Regions from separate parts of the Micromonospora sp. A202 genome, predicted to be linked through region 3. Evidence: riboswitches for the same ligand, from Rfam matches in the RefSeq annotation. Region 3 holds a riboswitch; each other region holds the start of a gene.
What was found. A riboswitch is a leader RNA that binds a small molecule or an ion and turns the genes downstream of it on or off. The one in region 3 is predicted to bind cyclic di-AMP.
Positions count from the first base shown of each region.

Region 1: linked by a shared signal. The riboswitch ahead of FBZ33_RS12480 (transglycosylase family protein) and the one ahead of FBZ33_RS01260 (hypothetical protein) in region 3 are both predicted to bind cyclic di-AMP.
Region 2: linked by a shared signal. The riboswitch ahead of FBZ33_RS23365 (coiled-coil domain-containing protein) and the one ahead of FBZ33_RS01260 (hypothetical protein) in region 3 are both predicted to bind cyclic di-AMP.

Region 1 is NZ_VFMP01000001.1:2,705,218-2,711,260, reverse strand. Features, by position in the region: gene dinB (DNA polymerase IV) at 26-1,213, shown strand; gene FBZ33_RS12485 (hypothetical protein) at 1,337-1,708, shown strand; gene FBZ33_RS12480 (transglycosylase family protein) at 1,835-2,506, opposite strand; cyclic di-AMP (ydaO/yuaA leader) riboswitch at 2,507-2,679, opposite strand; gene FBZ33_RS12475 (ThuA domain-containing protein) at 2,834-3,496, opposite strand; gene FBZ33_RS12470 (helix-turn-helix transcriptional regulator) at 3,562-3,897, shown strand; gene FBZ33_RS12465 (nitroreductase family protein) at 3,894-4,586, shown strand; gene htpG (molecular chaperone HtpG) at 4,652-6,043, opposite strand, start outside.
Region 2 is NZ_VFMP01000001.1:5,082,975-5,089,017, reverse strand. Features, by position in the region: gene FBZ33_RS23380 (PfkB family carbohydrate kinase) at 1-835, opposite strand, end outside; gene FBZ33_RS23375 (SRPBCC family protein) at 1,031-1,498, shown strand; gene FBZ33_RS23370 (hypothetical protein) at 1,523-2,023, opposite strand; gene FBZ33_RS23365 (coiled-coil domain-containing protein) at 2,189-3,253, opposite strand; cyclic di-AMP (ydaO/yuaA leader) riboswitch at 3,259-3,390, opposite strand; gene FBZ33_RS23360 (cation diffusion facilitator family transporter) at 3,504-4,421, opposite strand; gene FBZ33_RS23355 (AAA family ATPase) at 4,529-6,043, opposite strand, start outside.
Region 3 is NZ_VFMP01000001.1:263,710-269,752, forward strand. Features, by position in the region: gene FBZ33_RS01250 (MarR family winged helix-turn-helix transcriptional regulator) at 38-373, opposite strand; gene FBZ33_RS01255 (carbonic anhydrase) at 601-1,329, shown strand; gene FBZ33_RS01260 (hypothetical protein) at 1,392-2,411, opposite strand; cyclic di-AMP (ydaO/yuaA leader) riboswitch at 2,416-2,546, opposite strand; gene FBZ33_RS01265 (YibE/F family protein) at 2,713-4,083, opposite strand; gene FBZ33_RS01270 (copper-translocating P-type ATPase) at 4,393-6,043, shown strand, end outside.

The sequences.
Region 1 (6,043 bases), 2.4 Mb from region 3:
CCACCCGCCATGCGAACATGTGTACGTGTCGCCCGGCGCCAGCATCCTGCACGCCGACCTGGACGCCTTCTACGCGTCGGTCGAGCAGCGTGACGACCCGCGCCTGCGGGGGCGGCCGGTGATCGTCGGGGGCGGCGTGGTCCTCGCGGCCAGTTACGAGGCGAAGGCGCGAGGCGTACGCAGCGCGATGGGTGGTCAGCAGGCGCGCCGCCTCTGTCCGGACGCGATCGTGGTGCCGCCCCGGATGTCGGCGTACACGGCGGCGAGCCGGGCGGTCTTCGAGATCTTCCGGCAGACCACGCCACTGGTCGAGGGGCTCTCCATCGACGAGGCGTTCCTGGACGTCGGTGGCCTGTGGCGGCTGGTCGGGTCGCCGGCCGAGATCGCCGAGCGGCTGCGCCGGGAGGTTCGTGAACGGGTCCACCTGCCGATCACGGTGGGTGTGGCCCGCACGAAGTTCCTGGCGAAGGTGGCCAGCGGGGTGGCGAAGCCGGACGGTCTGCTGGTGGTCGCACCGGACGCCGAGTTGGCGTTCCTGCACCCACTGCCGGTCGAGCGGTTGTGGGGCGTCGGGCCGGTCACCTCAGCGAAGCTGCGGGAACGCCGGATCCGTACGGTCGGTGAGGTGGCCCGGCTCGGTGAGGCCGCCCTGGTGTCGCTGCTCGGCTCGGGCGCCGGCCGGCACCTGCACGCTCTGGCGCACAACCGCGATCCTCGCTCGGTGCAGGTCGGCCGTCGACGCGGTTCGATGGGCGCGCAGCATGCGCTGAGCCGCACGCCGCATGCCCCGGCGGAGCTGGATGCCATCCTCGCCGGCCTGGTCGACCGGGTCAGCCGCCGCATGCGGGCGGCTGGGCGCTCCGGTCGCACCGTGGTGTTGCGGCTGCGCTTCGGCGACTACACCCGGGCCACTCGCTCGCACACCATCGGCAAGGCGACCGCCGACACGACGCCGCTGCTCGCCGCCGCGCGCGCGTTGCTGCGAGCCGCGCTGACCGAGATCGATCGTCGTGGTGTCACCCTGATCGGTGTCTCAGTGGGCAACCTGGACGACAACCCCGTGCAACCGGAGCTGCCGTTTCACCGCGATCCGGGCGCGGAGTTGGACGCTGCGGTGGACGCGGTCCGTGACCGGTTCGGCTCAACGGCGCTGACCCGAGCGGTCCTGCTCGGCCGGGAGCCGGGCGTCGAGATGCCGCTGCTGCCGGATTGACCGATCTGCGTGCGGCGTCCCGGCGAACGCTGCGACCGGAGACACATCACAGCAGGTCGGCGGTTTAACCGGCGGCTGACGGGTGACCCTTGTGGGGTACAGCCTGACAAGGGGGGACCCACAATGTCCGACGACGACACCAGCAACCGGCCGAGTCGCACTGCCGAGCGGCCGCACGACGTGACAGACCCGCTGCTCTGGCAACTGGCGATCGACGTGCTGAGCGCCCACGAGCCGGACGACGAGGGTCGGTGCCGCAACCTTCAGTGCGCCGGGCAGTCCTGGCCGTGCGCGGCCCGCGCCGGCGCGGAGCAGTCGATGCGACTGGCCCGCAGCACACCCGCCCCGGGCGAGGTGACCATCGACGGCGGCGACAACGAGGAGGGCGGCACGGGCTGGTCCGGGGAGGGCAGCGCACCGGCGCCCCGCTGGGGCTGGAACGCCGGCCCGGTCGCGTCGCACCGAGGGTCGAAGGCATCCGCCTCCGCGGCGTGACGGCTTCCCCCCGGGGTACGGGCGCTCGGGCTGATCCGCACCACACGTACGAACGCTCGGCCGGTGACCCGGCCGAGCGTTCGTGTGTCATCCCTCAGAGGCTGAGCCGCTGACCCGGGAAGACCGTCAGAGGCTGAGCCGCTGACCCGGGAAGATCAGGCCCGGGTCGGCCCCGATCAGCTGCTGGTTGTGCTCGTAGAGCGCCTGCCAACCGCCGGCCACCCGGTGGCTGTCGGCGATCTCCGACAGGGTGTCGCCCGGCTTGACCAGGTACGTCTGGCCGCCCGTGGTCGGCGCGGTGCGCTCGTGGTTGCGGGTCGCCGGCTGCTCCCGCCGCGAGGGCCGCTCCTGCTGCTCGGTGGGCTTCGCCGTGGACTTCGCGGTGGGCTTCTGCGTGGACTTCGTCGACGGCTTCGTGGCGGAGCCGCCGGACGAACCGCCCTTTTTGCCGCAGGTCGGCCACGCGCCGATGCCCTGCCCGTCGAGCACCTTCTCGGCGATGGCGATCTGCTCGCCGCGGCTGGCCAGGTCGGCGCGGGCGGCGTACTTCTTGCCGCCGTAGCCGGCCCAGGTGCTCTGGGAGAACTGCAGGCCACCGTAGTAGCCGTTGCCGGTGTTGATCTTCCAGTTACCGCCGGACTCGCACTTGGCGATCGCGTCCCAGTTGACCGCGGCCTGCGCGGGGGCGGCCGGGCCGAAGAGGGCCACAGCACCGGTGACCGCACCGACGGCCAGGGTGCCGACGGCGAGACGGCGGGTGGTGACCCGTCGGTGACGGGGCGTGTAGACAGACGTCATGTGAACTTCCTCCACGCCGGCGAGGTGAGCTGTCGGGTTCGGGCCGAGGAGCCCGGCCGCACGATCGCGGCTTCACCCCGAGGTGACGTGCACCGAGGAACGTTTGGGTCCCCCGCTCCTGCCCGGGTGACTGGGTTCCACCGACCGGGGGCAGGATTTGGCGTTGCCGGCCGTGGTGTCCGCAGTGGCGAACCCGACCGACGTTAGGCACGGTCGGTGACGATCGCCCAACCCCTGTGAAGTTCTTCACCGGGGCACGCGGGGCGTCACCCGCAGCGGTTGCGGGCGGCCGGTCGGTGTGCAGTGACCACCGTGGACCGTTGCGGATCAGATGCGGTGACGGAGCCAGAGCACGATGCGCCGCAGCAGCTCGACGTGCCCCGGCGACTCGTACGACCGGGCGTCGTGACCGAGTGCGTTGTAGACGATCCGGCTGCTCCCGGCCGTGCGCGCCCAGACGAGCGGGTGGGTGTCGCCGCCCTCGTCGTGGACGTAGAGAGTCTCGACGTCGACGCCGTCGAGCAACTCCAGGTCGGTGTAGCGCTCGTCGTGCACCTCGAAGTCCACGAGACCGGTAGTGATCGGGTGCTCGATGTCGGTGCGTCGGATGAGGCTGGTTCCGATCGGCGGGTGGAAGGTCCGACCGTGGTCCCAGGCGGCGCCGACCGTGGACCGCCAGGTCGCGAGCTGGGGAAACGCGATCGTCGCGCTGTGCGTGGCGAGCAGGCTGCCGCCACGGGCCAGGAAGGCGTCGAGGACGCGGCCGAACTCCTCGTCCTGCGGGATCGGGGTCGTGCGGTCGGCGCTGGCGTTCACTACCAGGAGGCGGGCACCGTCGAGTGCGGCCGCGAGTTGGTCGACGGTGGTCACGATCGCCACCGGGCCCGCGTCGCCGACGAGCTGGGCGATCGCCGCGCTGGTCTCGGCCAACGGGTGCCAGGGATCGGCGTGCCGGCCCTCCCCGCTGAAGATCACTGTTTCGACCGGCATGACCGTGCTCCGCTCTTCATTTGGAAGATTTTCGAAATCACGAAACCAAAGCTAGCATGGCGTCCATGAGAGCCCTGCATCATCCCGATCTCGCCTCGGTCGACCTCGCCACCGTGCTCGGCGCCCTCGCCGACCCGGTGCGCCTGAGTGTCGTACGACAGTTGGCGCAGGCCGGTGGGGTCGTCTGCGGGAAGTTCGACGCGTTGTCCGAGGTGAGCATGTCCACGCTGTCGCATCACCTGAAGGTGCTGCGGGCAGCCGGCGTCCTCCGTGTCACGCCCAACGGCAGCTTCCGGAGACACGAACTGCGTGCGGACGACATCAATGACCGGTTTCCCGGGCTCCTTCCCGCGGTCATCGCCAACCTCGAGCTGACAGAACGAGTGGGAGTTCCCGCATGAGCGACACCAAACCGGCCGGGCAGAGCGGGCCGCGCACACTGGGCCTGTCCGCCGACGAGGTCCTGAGCACGACCCGCGCCGTCCGCAAGCGTCTCGACCTGGGACGCCCGGTCCCCCGTGACGTGATCGAGGACTGCCTGCGCATCGCGCTTCAGGCCCCCAGCGGCCGCAACAGGCAACGCTGGGACTTCATCTTCGTCGAGGATCCGCAGACCCGGGCCGCCGTCGCCCGACTGTGGCGACTCGGGCTGATGGCATCGCCACCCGCGTCGGGCGGCACCGGGCCGGCCTTCAGCCGGATGGACTTCGCCTCCGAGCAGTGGGGCCGGATCGCCGGCAGCCTGCAACACCTGGCGGACCACCTGCACGAGGTGCCGCTGCTGCTCATCCCCTGCCTGCGGGTCGAGTCCCGCGCCGAGCTGGCCAGCGTGCGCGGGCAGGCCGGGGCCTGGGGTTCGGTCATCCCGGCGTTCTGGAGCTTCATGCTGGCCGCCCGGGAACGCGGGCTCGGCACCGCGTGGACCACGAGCCATCTCAGCTACGAAAGGGAGATGGCAGACCTGCTCGGCATCCCCTACGACACCGTCGTGCAGGTGGCGCTCACGCCGGTGGCGTACACCCTGGGCACCGACTTCAAGCCCGGTCCGCGGGCCGACGCGGACGGGTTCGCCCACTGGAACCGCTGGTAGCCGGCCACCGCCGGCGGCGGGCCACCCGGTAACCCGGGAAGCCCGCCGCTTGACGGGTACGCCAGCTATAGGGTGCGCGCCAGCCGGTCGGCGAGCGTCCGGGTGAAGCGGGCCGGGTCGGTCAGCTCACCGCCCTCGGCGAGCACCGCCAGGCCGTAGAGCAGCTCGGCGGTCTCGGTCAGGGCCGCCTGGTCGCTGCCCTGCTCGTGGGCCTTGCGCAGCCCGGACACCAGCGGGTGACCGGGGTTGATCTCCAGGATCCGCTTGGTCGGGGGAACCTCGTGCCCCATCGCCCGGTACATCTTCTCCAGGGTCGGCGTGAGGTCGTGGGCGTCGCCGACGACGCAGGCCGGCGAGGTGGTCAGTCGCGACGACAGACGCACCTCCCGGACGCTGTCGGTCAGGGTGGCGCCCAGCCAGTCGAGCAGGGCGGCGAACTCCTGCCGCTGCTGCTCGCGCTCGGCCTCGGCCTGCTGCTTCTCCTCGTCGGTGTCCAGGTCGATCTCGCCCTTGGCGATGGACCGCAGCGGCCGACCGTCGTACGCGCCGACCCGCTCGACCCACACCTCGTCGACCTGGTCGGTGAGCAGCAGCACCTCGTGACCCTTGGCCCGGAACGCCTCCAGGTGCGGCGAGTTCTCGATGGCGGCCCGGGACTCGCCGGTGGCGTACCAGATGTCGCTCTGGCCGTCCTTCATCCGTGAGACGTAGCCGGCCAGGTCGGTAGGCTCGGCGGGGTCGTGGGTGGAGGCGACCGACAGGAGGTCCAGCAGGGTGTCGCGGTTGTCGGTGTCGTCGATCAGCCCTTCCTTGACCACCGCGCCGAACTCGGTCCAGAAGGTGCGGTACCGCTCGGCGTGGTTGGCCTTGAGGTCCTTGACCGTGGCGAGGATCTTCTTCACCAGGCGACGGCGGACGATCTGGATCTGCCGGTCCTGCTGGAGGATCTCGCGGGAGATGTTCAGCGACAGGTCGTGCGCGTCGACCACGCCCTTGACGAAGCGCAGGTAGGTCGGGACCAGCGCCTCGCAGTCCTCCATGATGAAGACGCGCTTGACGTAGAGCTGGACACCGCGGCGGCCCTGCGGGGAGAACAGGTCGAGCGGGGCGTGGCTGGGCAGGAACAGCAGCGCCTCGTACTCGAAGGTGCCCTCGCCCTTCATGTGCACGACCTCGAGCGGGTCGGCCCAGTCGTGGCTGACGTGCTTGTAGAACTCGTTGTACTCGGCGGCGTCGACCTCGTCGCGGGGTCGAGCCCAGAGTGCCTTCATCGAGTTGAGGGTCTGCACCTCGCTGGTGGCGGCCTCGCCGTCGGCGCCGGGCCGCTCGACGCTCATCCGGATCGGCCAGGCGATGAAGTCGGAGTATCGCTTGACGATCTCCCGGACGGTCCACTCGGCGGTGTAGTCGTGCAGGTTGTCCTCGGTGTCGACCGGCTTGAGGTGCAGGGTCACCGT
Region 2 (6,043 bases), 4.8 Mb from region 3:
CGTGCCGGGTGACGTTCAGCGCGCCGGCCGCGGCCCCGGTCCGGATGGCGGTCCGGATGTCCCCGCCGCCAGCCACGACGGCTGCCACCCCGGCGGTCATCGAGTCGCCCGCGCCGCGCGGGTCGGCGGCTTCCAACCGGGGCATCTCGACCTCGAACAGCTCCCCGTCGATGAGCGCGAGCGCCGGCTGGTCGGCCCGGCTCACCACCACCGTCTCGGCGCCGGCCGCGTGCAGCTCGTACATGGCCCGGGTCAGTTCCACGATGTCGTCGGTGCGGGCGCGGCCGTCGCGGATCAGCTCCTCGTGGCTCACCTTGAGGAAGAAGACGCCGCCCTCCAGCGCCGAGCCGAGGTGATCGCCGGAGAGGTCGACCACCACTCGACCGCCGTTGGCGCTGAGGTCGGCGGCGAAGCGTCGGTACAGGTCGGCAGGCACGAGCCACGGCTCGTTCGGCCCGCTGAGGATGCTCACCGCGGCCGACAGGCCCTCGCCGAGGGCCAGGTTGTACAGCTCGTCGAGTTCGTGTCGGCTCAACGGCTGACCGGGCACGTCGGCGATCTCCTGCCGGGAGCCGTCCCGGCGGTCGTGCACGTACCCGCCGCTGCCGGAATCACGGGCCACCGCCTTGAGGTCCACGCCCTCACTGACCAGCAGCGGCTCCAGCACCTGGCCGATCTCGCCGCCGAGGGCGGCGCAGAGCACCACCTCGACACCGAGCGACATCACCATCCGTGCCTGCCAGACGCCCTGCCCGCCGGGGTGCAGGTGCAGCTCGGGGTGGTCGTTCGGCTGGTCGACGGTCACCGTCAGCTGTGGAGTGGGCGCGAAGACCATCACGTGCCCGCTCACCGGATCGTCGCCGTTCATGATGTCCGCCTCCAGCACGGTCGGGTGATTCCTCACTGAACGACCCTAATGCGCCAAACGGTGACTGGGCGTGTCATCGGGCCGGCCCGGGCCGGCCCTCGGACATTGCCAGCCAGACATCGGTACGGGACGATCGTGCGACCATCGACGGCGGGAGACGGTGTGCTCAGCAGCGATACCTTCAGCTACACCGTGCAGGCCCGGTGTTCGCCGGCCGAGGCGGCGGCGCTGCTCAGCGACCTGACCCGGCAGGGTGAGCTGCACCCGTTGATCGTCCGGGTCCGCCGACTGCCGCCCCGACCCGGTGCGCAGGCCAGCTACACGATCAACGACCGGCTGGCTGCCGGCCCGCTGCGCTTCCGGACCACCTACCACGCGGACGTCCTGATCAGCGAGGACGACGAGATCGTCATGGTGGCCCGCCAGTGGCCCGCCACCACGGTGCGTAACCAAACCCGGCTGCGCCCCGAGCCGGACGGCCTGACCCGGATCGACGTCGACATCACCCTGACCGCGCCGACCCCGCTGTTCCGGTACGCGTTCCGTCAGGCCCGGGCCGCCCACCTCGCCCTGGCCACCCGCCTCGGCGCTGCCCTCGACCGCACCGGCGACCCGCCGCCCCCAGCCTGACCCGAGCGCGGGACGGCAGTGGGGTCACCGGTTGCGGGCGCGGCCCGCCAGGGCGGGCCGGGCGGCGGGACGCCGTCCCCACGGCTTGTACGTGGACAGCACCGTCGCAATGATCATCAGGCTGGTCGACACCGCGGGGGCGATCACCAGGTCGGCACGGTCCCGTGTGGGCAGGGCGGCGCCCACCGCTCCGGCGTGCCGCAGATTCGGGGTGAGCAGGAACAGCACCAGCCCGACCATCACCGTGGTGAGCACCAGCTTGACCACCACCCACCGGTAGCGCAGCAGGCCCCACGGGGTGAGCAGCGAGGTGGCGACACCGATGAGCCAGACCAGGACGCTCAGCGGCGCGAACAGGACGGTGCCGACCAGCGCGCCGACCGGGTAGAGCACCGCAGGGTCGGCGCCACGCTGCACGGCGATGCCGAGGGTGAGCAGCACCAGGTCGGCGCCGAGCCAGCCCAGCGAGGTGACCAGGTGCAGGGTGAGCAGCCCCTTGCGGGCGCTGGGTGGGATCCGAGGCATACCGCGATGCTGCCCGCCGGCCGCCGCCGGGTCGTCCGACGAGCGACGACATCAGGGGTACGCCCGGCGACGTAGCCCGGTCGGACAGCGCTGCCCGGACGAACGTGATGCCTGTGAGTCATCTTGATGACTCACAGGCATCACACACTTTGGGGAACGGCCGGATCAGTAGACCGACAGGTGCACGTGGTTGGTGTGGTCGCTGGACGGGTCGCCACCCGCCCCGCTGTAGGACTTCCATCCGCTGCTGGGCAGCCAGATCTGCCTGTACCAGATCACGTACAGCACGGCGAGCCGGTCGGCGTTGCGGATGAAGTACGCCGCGAGGTTGCTGCCGTAGGTCTTGTCGCCGCCGGTGGCGTCGCCGCCGAAGCCGCCCGTCTGGGCCGCGAAGTCGCAGGCCCGGCCCTTCGGGTGTTCGCCGGAGCCGCTGGGGCGGTGGCAGGAGACGTACCGGGTGAAGCCGGCCGCCTTGGCCTGGTTGAGGGCGTGCAGGGTGCGCGGGGTGATGCAGCCGCTGGCCGGCGTGGGGTCGTTGACGCTGCACGTCTCCGACGGCCAGGAGCCGTCGGAGTTGCGCGGCGCGGCCTTCGCGTTGGCGGCGGAGGTGCCCCGGTTGGAGTCGGTGTCGGCGGCGGGTTGCGGCTTGGGGGTGGTGGCCACCGTCAGGGCCCGTTCGGCCTGCTCCTTGCGCTTGGCCATCACCGCGACCTGCTTGCGCTGCTCGTTGATCTCACCGTTCAGGGCGACCTGGGTGCGGTTGGCCTGGTCCTTGCTGCTGAGCAGGTCGCGCAGCACCCGGTCCTCGTTGGCGGCCACCGCGTCCAGTGCGGCTGCCCGGTCCATGAAGCCTTCCGGGCTGTCGCTGTTGAGCAGCGCCGACATCGCGCTGAGCCGGCCGGTGCGGTACGCGACGCCGGCGATCTCTCCGACCTTGCCGCTGCGCTGGTTGAGCTCGACCTCGATGGTCTTCAGTTGGGTGGTGAGCTGCTGCTGCCGCTGCACCGAGGCGTCCAGGGCGCGCTTCGCGTCCAGGTAGCCCTTGCTGGCCGCCTCGAGTTGGGCTCGCAGCGCGGGGGTGCCACCCTCCTCGTCGGAGTCGGGGGCGGCGGCCCGCAGGCCGCTCGGGGGAGCGGCCGAGGCGGTGCCGGCCGGGAGCGCGACGCCGAGGGCGAACATCGCGACGATCAGGGCCGCCAGTCGGGCGGCGGGTGGTCGTGCTGGTGCCACTGTGCATGTCCTTCCGTCAGCCGCCGACCGGGTTAGCTGACGGGTTCGGGACGGAAGATCCCTACCGCTGACGCGGATGCACCCCAGGTACGTGGTTCCCCGGTTCGCCCTCGCGGGCGATTAGGCGGCGACCACCACCGGCGCCGGGAGGGCGCCGCCTGGTGGAGGCCGGGACCGAGCCTACCGGTGCCGGTGGGGTGGCTGCAGCGTATGTGACGGACGGTGCCTGCGTCGTCACGAGAAGCTGCTGTCACCACTCGATCGAGCCACACGCTCCGGAGGCGGCGCCCGGCTCGATCTGCAACGTCGCGTGCTCGATCCGGAAGTCGTCGTGCAGGGCCGTACGCGCGGCGGTGAGCACCGCGCCGACCTCCGCCCCGGGTGCCATCGTCAGGTGTGCGGAGGCCACGTCCATGCCGGAGGTGAGCGTCCAGACGTGCAGGTCGTGCACCTCGACCACACCGGGGACCGCGGCCAGCCGGTCGTGCACGGCGGTCACCTGGAGGTGCTCCGGGGCGGCCTGCACCAGGATGCGGACGGCGGCCCGTGCCAACCGCCAGGTGCGCGGGAGGATGAACACGCCGATGGCGACGGCGACCAGCGGGTCGGCCCACCACCAGTCGGTGACGGTGATGAGCAGTGCGGCGCCGATCACGCCGACCGACCCGAGCAGGTCGCCGAGCACCTCCAGGTACGCACCCTGAAGGTTGAGGCTCTCCCGGGCTCCGGCGCGGAGCAGGGCGAAGGCGGCGATGTTGGCGAGCAGGCCGAGCACGGCCACCGCGAGCATCGGGCCGGCGATGACCTCGTGCGGGTCGCCGAAGCGGCGGATCGCCTCGATCACCACGTAGATCGCGACGCCGGAGAGCAGGACGGCGTTGGCCAGCGCGGCGAGCACCTCGAGTCGGTAGAGCCCGAAGGTGCGCTGCGGGTCTCCGGTGGCCCGCCGGGTCGCGGTGATCGCGGCGAGCGCCATCCCGATGCCGAGCACGTCGGTGAACATGTGCCCGGCGTCGGAGAGCAGTGCGAGCGAGCCGGTGTGCAGGGCGGCCACCGCCTCGACCACCATCAGGGTGGCGAGCAGCCCGAATGCCGCCCAGAGGCGGCCCCGGTGCTGGTGTGCGGCATTGGCGACGGACCCGTGGTGGTGGTCATGACCTGCGCCCACGAGAACCACCCTCCGCCGCCAGCCGGGACCCGGTCAAATGTATGTTCACATCGCTATGTATGCAAGTGTAGGGGCGGCGACTCTCGCTGGCGGCTCGCCAGCACCGATCAGCCGGTCGGGTCGATGGTGGTGAGGCGCTGCGTGGCCCGGGAGAGCGCCACGTACAGGGTGCGCACCCCGGCACCCGGATCCGCCCGGATCTCGCTCGGGGCGACCAGCACGACACCGTCGTACTCCATGCCCTTGGCCTCCAGGCTGGTGACCACCTGGAGCCTCGGCGCGCCGAGTGCGGCGACCCAGCCGGCGACCTCGTCGCGGCGGGGGACCGGCGTGATCACGCCGACGGTGCCCTCCACCTCGGCCAGCAGGCCGGCGGCCGCCTCCACTGTCGCGGTCTCCAACCCGGTCGAGGGCACCACCAGCTCGACCGGGTCGACCCCGGTGGAGCGGACCGCGGTCGGCAGCGGCAGGTCAGGGTAGAGCCGGCGGATCTCCGCCGCCGCCACCGCGAAGATCTCCGAGGAGTTGCGGTAGTTGGTGGTGAGCGTGAAATCGTGCCGCTTGCGCCGACCCAGCGCCTGGTCCCGGGCCCGGTCCAGCTCGTCGGGGTCGCCGGTCCACGCGGTCTGGGCGGGGTCGCCGACCACCGTCCAGGAGGCCAGACGGCCACGTCGACCGACCATCCGCCACTGCATCGGTGAGACGTCCTGCGCCTCGTCCACGACCACGTGCGCGTAGTCCCGGTAGTCCTCCGGGCGCTCGCGGGCCGCCGCGCGGGCGGCCCGTTGCCGCTCGCCGAGGGTGCTCAACTCGCGTACGCCGCCAGCCAGCTGGAACGGGTCGCGCCGGGCCTTGGCCGACTGCGCCGGCTTGCCGAGCAGGGAGTCCAACTCGTCCAGCAGCGCGATGTCGGCGATGGTCAGCCCGGTCGTGTCCAGGTGCCGGTATGCGGCGCTGAGCAGCCGGATCTCCGCCGAGGAGAGGATCCCCCCGGCATACCGGCGCAGCCGGTCCGGCTGCGCCAGCCAGCCCAGAACGTGTCGAGGGTGCAGCCGGGGCCACCACGCCTTGAGGAACTCCCGGAACTCCGACCGCTCGGCGATCTCCGCCTCGAAGGTCCGCTGGTCCGGCAGTCGAATGCCCACCTCACGGGCCTGCGCCCAGAGCGCTGCGAACACCCCGTCGAAGCCGGCCCGGCGCACCTCGTTGCGGCGGGCACCCCGTTGCAGCGCGCGGTCCCGGATCCGGTCCAGTGCCGTCCGGTCCAGCCGCAGCAGCGTGCCCCGGTAGAGCAGACGCAGCTCACCCGGGCCGCCCGGCACCGCGTCGCGGGCAGCCCGCTCCAGCACCCGACGCATCCGCAGCGAGCCCTTCACCGCCGCCACCTCGGGCGGGTCGGTGCGAGTGGCGCTCATGCCCGGGAACAGGGTGCCCAGCGAGTGCAGGGTCGCGGTGTCCTCGCCCAGCGACGGCAGCACCGAGCCGATGTACTCCACGAAGACCGACGACGGGCCGACCACCAGGATGCCGCCGCCCGCGTACCGGCTGCGGTCGGAGTAGAGCAGGAAGGCGGCCCGGTGCAGGGCGACAGCGGTCTTACCGGTGCCGGGGCCGCCCGCGAC
Region 3 (6,043 bases):
GCTGTGCCCGGTCGGGCAGCGGCCCGGCGACCGAGGGTCAGGCCTGGGGGCCGACCTCCGCGGTGGACGGATCGGCGAACAGCGCGAGCAGGGCACCGACCTGGCGGTCGGCCTCGGCGGGATGACGGAACCGGCCGGACGGGTTGAGGGTGTACTCGTTGCGCCGCCCGACGCGGGTGCGGTGCAGGTATCCGCCCGCCTCCAGGTCGGCGACGATCGCCTGCGCGGCACGTTCGGTCACGCCGACCTCGGCGGCGACATCCCGCAACCGGGCGGTGGGGTCGCGGGCGATGGCCAGCAGAACGTGCCCGTGGTTGGTGAGGAATGTCCAGTTCCGCCCACCACCGGTGTCGCCCGCCGCCGTCTTCGTCATCGTGTGACCGCCTCTCCGGATGCCGACCCTGCCCTCGGGGAGTCTGGTCGGCCCTGCCCGGGGTGCGTTACCCAGGGGCGGGCTGAAGTCAACGTATGAAATCCATATCACGTATACCTTGACGCATCTTACGGTGCGTGTGACCGTAAAAGCCGAGCCAGCGCCCGCCGCCGGCCCGGCTCAAGAGCCGGTTGACCAGGTCAGATGCGTCGAGACGAGGTGCGGGGATGAGTCATTCCGGAACGCCCGGCGGACAGCCGGGCCCGCAGCGGACCACCGACCGCGCCCCGGCGCCGAGCGAGCCGGCCCGCGCGTACGCCGAGTTGATCGCCGGCAACCGGCGCTTCGTCGGCGGCGCCCCCCGCCACCCCAACCAGGACGCCGGGCACCGGGCCGCGGTGGCCGACGGGCAGCACCCGTTCGCGGTGATCGTCGGCTGCTCCGACTCCCGCCTGGCCGCTGAGATCATCTTCGACCGCGGGCTGGGCGACCTGTTCGTGGTCCGCACCGCCGGCCACACCGCCGGCCCCGAGGTGCTCGGCAGCGTGGAGTACGCGGTGACCGTGCTGGGCACCCCGCTGGTGGTGGTGCTCGGGCACGACTCGTGCGGTGCGGTACAGGCGGCCCGGGAGGTCGCCACGACCGGCACCCAACCCCAGGGGCACCTGCGGGCGGTGGTCGACGCGGTGCTGCCCAGCCTGCGCCGGGCCGAGACCGAGGGTGTGCAGGACATCGACGGCATCGTCGACATCCACATCGCACAGACGGTCGAGACGCTGCTCGGGCAGTCGCCGGTGCTGGCCGACGAGGTGGCGCAGGGGCGGTGCGCGGTGGTGGGTGTGTCGTACCGGCTCGCCGCCGGAGCGGTCAGCCCGGTGGCCGCCGTGCCGGCCTGCTTCGCGACGCTCGGCGAGGAGGCCGGGCCCCTCGACCCGGCCGCGCCCGCCGCCGCCTGACGCTGACGCGACGAGGGCCGCCCCGCGCGACGCGGAACGGCCCTCGGCGAGGGTTCAGCGGGTCAGAGCAGCGACATGTGGACGTGGTCGGTGTGGTTCGACGGCCCGCTGTACGAACTCCAGCCGGTCGCCGGGAACCAGATCTGCCGGTTCCAGATCACGTAGTAGATGCCCAGCCGGTCGGCGTTACGGATGAGGAAGGCGGCGACGTTGTTGCCGTACCTCCGGGTGTCATCGTTGTGCCACGGGGCGAAGCCGCTCTTCTGCAGCGACCAGTCGCAGGCGCGGCCCTTCGGATGCTCCCACGGCCCACCGGATCGGTAGCAGCCGACAAACCGGTTGTAGCCGGCCGCCTTGACCTCCTTGTACGCGTGCAGGGTGCGGGGCGTGACGCAACCGGACGTGGTCGGGTCGTTCTCGCTGCACGACTGCGGCTTCCAGTCACCGTCGGCGGTGCGACCCGGGCCGATCTTGGCCACCTTCGAGGTGGCGTCCACCAGGCCGCCGGTGAAGCCCTTGCCGCCGACGAGGGAGAGCGCCTTGTCCGCCTCGCTCTTCCGCTTCGCCATCAGGGCGGTCTGCTTCTGCTGCTCGCGGACCTCCGCGTCGAGGGCCAGCTTGGCCTGCTCGGCGCGGGCCTTCGCCGTGTTGACCTCGGCGAGCTTCTTCTCGTTGACCATGTTCATCTCGTCGAGCACCGCGGCACGCTGGACGAAGGCGTCGGGGGCCTTGCTCTCCAGCAGCATCGCGAGCGCGCCGATCCGGCCGGTCCGGTACGACTGGGCGGCGATCAGCCCGACCTGTGGGGTCAGCGCGTCCAGGTCGGCCTTTGCCCGGTCGACCTCCAGCGCAAGTTCCAACTGCCGCTTCTTGGACTTGTCCAGTTGGGACTTGGCGGCGGAGTAGTCGCGGTTGGCCTGCTCGATGACGTCGGTCAGCAGTTGCGGCTCGCCGTCCTCCTCGTGCCCGGACGGTGTGGGGGTCGTCGGGGCGGCGTGGGCCGGGAGGGGCCCGGCGAGCACGGTCAATGCGGCGATCACGGCCACCACGGGTGTCAACCAGCGGCGTAGGGGTGCCGTCACAATGTTCCCTTCCGTCGACCGCCGACCGGGTTAGCTGACGGGTTCGGGGCGGAAGTGGCCCCTACCGCTGACGCGGATTCACCCCACGTACCTGGGTCCCCGATTCGCCGGTTGGCGATTGGGCGGTGGCACCGCAGGCGCCGCTTCGCGCCTTCATCGGTAACCGGCAGCGAGGTTACCCGAGAGTCGGCCGTGTGAGCTACGCCTGGATGCCGACCAAAAGCGTCATTTCGCCATAGCGTTGAGTGACCAGTGACGTGGTTCTCAGGGTGGACGCCCGATCTGGTCACGCTGAGGAGTGTCACCATGCCGTATCCGTGCTCCTGTTCGACTCCGGCCACCCGTCGGTGGCGGTGGATGGGGGTGGGGTCCGCGTCGGATCCGGCTCGTCGGGGCGACCCGCTCGCGGTGAGATGAGTGCGGCCAGTGCCTCCGCCCGGTCCGGCTGAGGTCGCGGGGCGGAAGCGTCGGTGGACGGTGTGGCGTCCGCACGCCCGGCCGCGGTCACCACTGCGGCCAGCCCGGTTGTCAGTGGCACGGCGGCGATCAGGCCGAGGGTGGCGACAGCGCTGCGGACGATCTCCTGCGCGAGGAACTCGCTGGTGAGGATCTGCCCGATCGGCCGCGCGTCGGCGGTGAGCAGGAGCAGCAGGGGCAGCGACGCGCCCGCGTACGCCAGCACGATGGTGTTGACAGTGGAGGCGATGTGCGCGCGGCCGACGCGGGTCGCGGCGCGGTAGAGCTGCAACCGGGTCAGGCCGGGGTTGGCGTGCGCCAACTCGGTGACGGTGGCCGCCTGGGTGACCGTCACGTCGTCGAGCACCCCGAGCGAGCCGATGATGATTCCGGCGAGCAGCAGACCGTGCAGGTCCACGTCGCCCTGGAACATCGACAGCGTGGTGGCGTCCTCGCTGCCGAAGCCGGTGAGGTGGGTTGCCGCCGTCGCGATGGTGGCGAGCACGCCGGTCAGCACCAGGCTGCCCAGGGTGCCGAGCACCGCGACCGAGGTCTGTGCGGTGACCCCGTGCGTCAGGTAGAGCACCACGAACATGATCAGGGCGGCACCCACCACCGCCACCAGCAGAGGTGACTTGCCGGCGCCGATGCCCGGCAGCACGAAGGTGAGCAGGATGGCGAAGCTGGCCGCCAACCCGGCGAGCGCGGCCAGACCCCGCCACCGACCGAACGCGACGATCGCCGCGGCGAAGACCACCGCCAACCACAGCATCGGGGTGCCGCGCTGGTGCTCGGCGATGTTCCAGTTGCTGGTGCTGGGATCGGTGGGATCGGTCAGCTCGACCAGGATGACCTCGTCGCCGACCGCGACCCGGGGTGCGCCCGGCCCGTCGGGCACCGGTGTCTGCACCTGCTGGCCGGCGGACGGCCCGTCGTCCACCCGGACGTCGACAGTGCCGCACGGGCCGCCGCCGACGCGTGGTGTGCCCTCCGGGCTCGACGGCGTCGGCGGGCATGGTTCGGTCACCACCCGGGTCACCGTGCCGGGGAAGCGCGGCACATCCGCCCCGCCGTCGGTCTCCGATGCCCCACCGCGCGGCCAGAGCAGCAGTGCTGCGAGCACGGTGGCGACGAAGAGGGGCACCACCGTCATGATGAGGATCCGCCGGACCCGGGGCGGGGCGGACGGAGCGGGGCGGGTGTGGTCGGAACCCAAGGCGAGACTCCCAACGATCCGGTGCGGGGTACGTGTCAGTGGGCCGGTCGGTTCATCCGCACTGCGGAATCGCGGCGGGAGACGCGGCGGATCGCTGACCGGCGACCACCCGATCACGGATGGTCAGTGCCCGGCCCGGGCGGCCAGGAGCGACGCCACCGGGTGGCGGCGCCGGTGCCCGTTCGTGCAGCGGCATGCGGGGGGTCATCGTGGGGAATGCTAACCAGCCCGGTCCGGGGACGCAGGTCGTGACGGAGTGTCGCCGCTGAACCGCTCGCGTGCCGGTCCCCGGCCAGGCATGTTGGAGACATGCCCGCTCAATCACCGCCCGATCCCGGCCATGAGCGGCACGCCACCCCGGCCGCGCCCCCGCAGCAAGCGGGGCACGACAAGCACGCCGGGCACGACAAGCACGCCGGGCACGACAAGCACGCCGGGCACGATCCGGCGATGTTCCGTCGTCGCTTCTGGGCCTGCCTGGCGCTCACCATCCCGGTGGTCCTGGCCAGCCACCTGGTCTGGGACCAGCTGGGTCTGAGCTGGGACGTTCCCGGCCGCTCCTGGGTGGGTCCGGTGCTCGGCTCGGCGGTGTTCTGGTGGGGCGGCTGGCTGTTCCTGATCGGTGCGGTCCGGGAGGTGCGGGACCGGGCGCCCGGGATGATGCTGCTGGTCGCGATGGCGATCACCGTGGCGTACACCGCGTCCCTGGCGACCAGCCTGGGCGTCTTCGACCTGGACTTCTGGTGGGAGTTGGCCGCGCTGGTCACCATCATGCTGCTCGGGCACTGGCAGGAGATGAAGGCCATCGGGCAGGCCCGGGGAGCGCTCGTGGCGCTGGCCGCGCTGCTACCGGACGAGGCCGAGCGGGTGGCGGCGGATGGCCGGGTCGAGGCGGTGCCGGTGACCGGTCTGCGGGTCGGTGACGTGGTGCTGGTCCGCCCGGGCGGGCGGGTGCCGGCCGACGGGCGGATCATCGATGGCGGCGCCGAGCTGGATGAATCGATGATCACCGGGGAGTCGCGGCCGGTCGCCCGGTCGACGGGTGATCGGGTGGTGGCCGGCACCGTCGCCACCGACTCGGCGATCCGGGTCGGTGTGGAGGCGCTGGGTGAGCAGACCGCACTCGCCGGCATCCAGCGCATGGTCGCGCAGGCCCAGGCTTCCGGTGGGCGGACCCAACTGCTGGCCGACCGTTTCGCCGCGGCGCTGTTCTACGTGGCCACCGGCACCGCCGTGCTGACCGTGCTGGTCTGGACCGCGCTCGGTCAGCCCGACGAGGCGGTGGTGCGTGCGGTCACCGTCCTGGTGATCGCCTGCCCGCACGCACTGGGTCTGGCCATCCCCCTGGTCGTCGCGCTCTCCACCGCGTTGGCCGCGCGGTCCGGAATCCTGGTCAAGGACCGGTTGGCGTTGGAGCGGATGCGGACGGTCGGCGCGGTTCTCTTCGACAAGACCGGCACGCTGACCCGGGGCGAGCACGCGGTCACCGACGTGGTGACGGTGCCGGGCATCGGGCGGGACGAGGTGCTGCGGATCGCGGCGGGTGTCGAGTCGGACAGTGAACATCCGTTGGCCCGGGCGATCGTGGCGGCGGCCGGACACGCGGCCCCGGCCGCCGGGTTCCGGTCGCTGCCGGGCCGCGGTGTGCAGGCGACGATCGACGGTACGGAGTACGCGGTGGGCGGGCCGGCGCTGCTGCGGGAACTGGGCCTGTCGCTCCCGACGGAACTGGTGACGGCGAACGAGCGGTGGTCGGCGCGGGGTGCTGCGGTGCTGCATCTGGTGCGGCTGCCGGACACCGTGCTCGGCGCGTTCGCGTTGACCGACGAGGTGCGTCCGGAGGCCCGGCGGGCCGTCGACGAGCTGCGTGCCGAGGGCGTCCGAACCATCGCCATGATCACGGGTGACGCCCGACCGGTCGCCGAGGCGGTCGCTGCCGAGGTCGGTTTCCGGCCCGGTG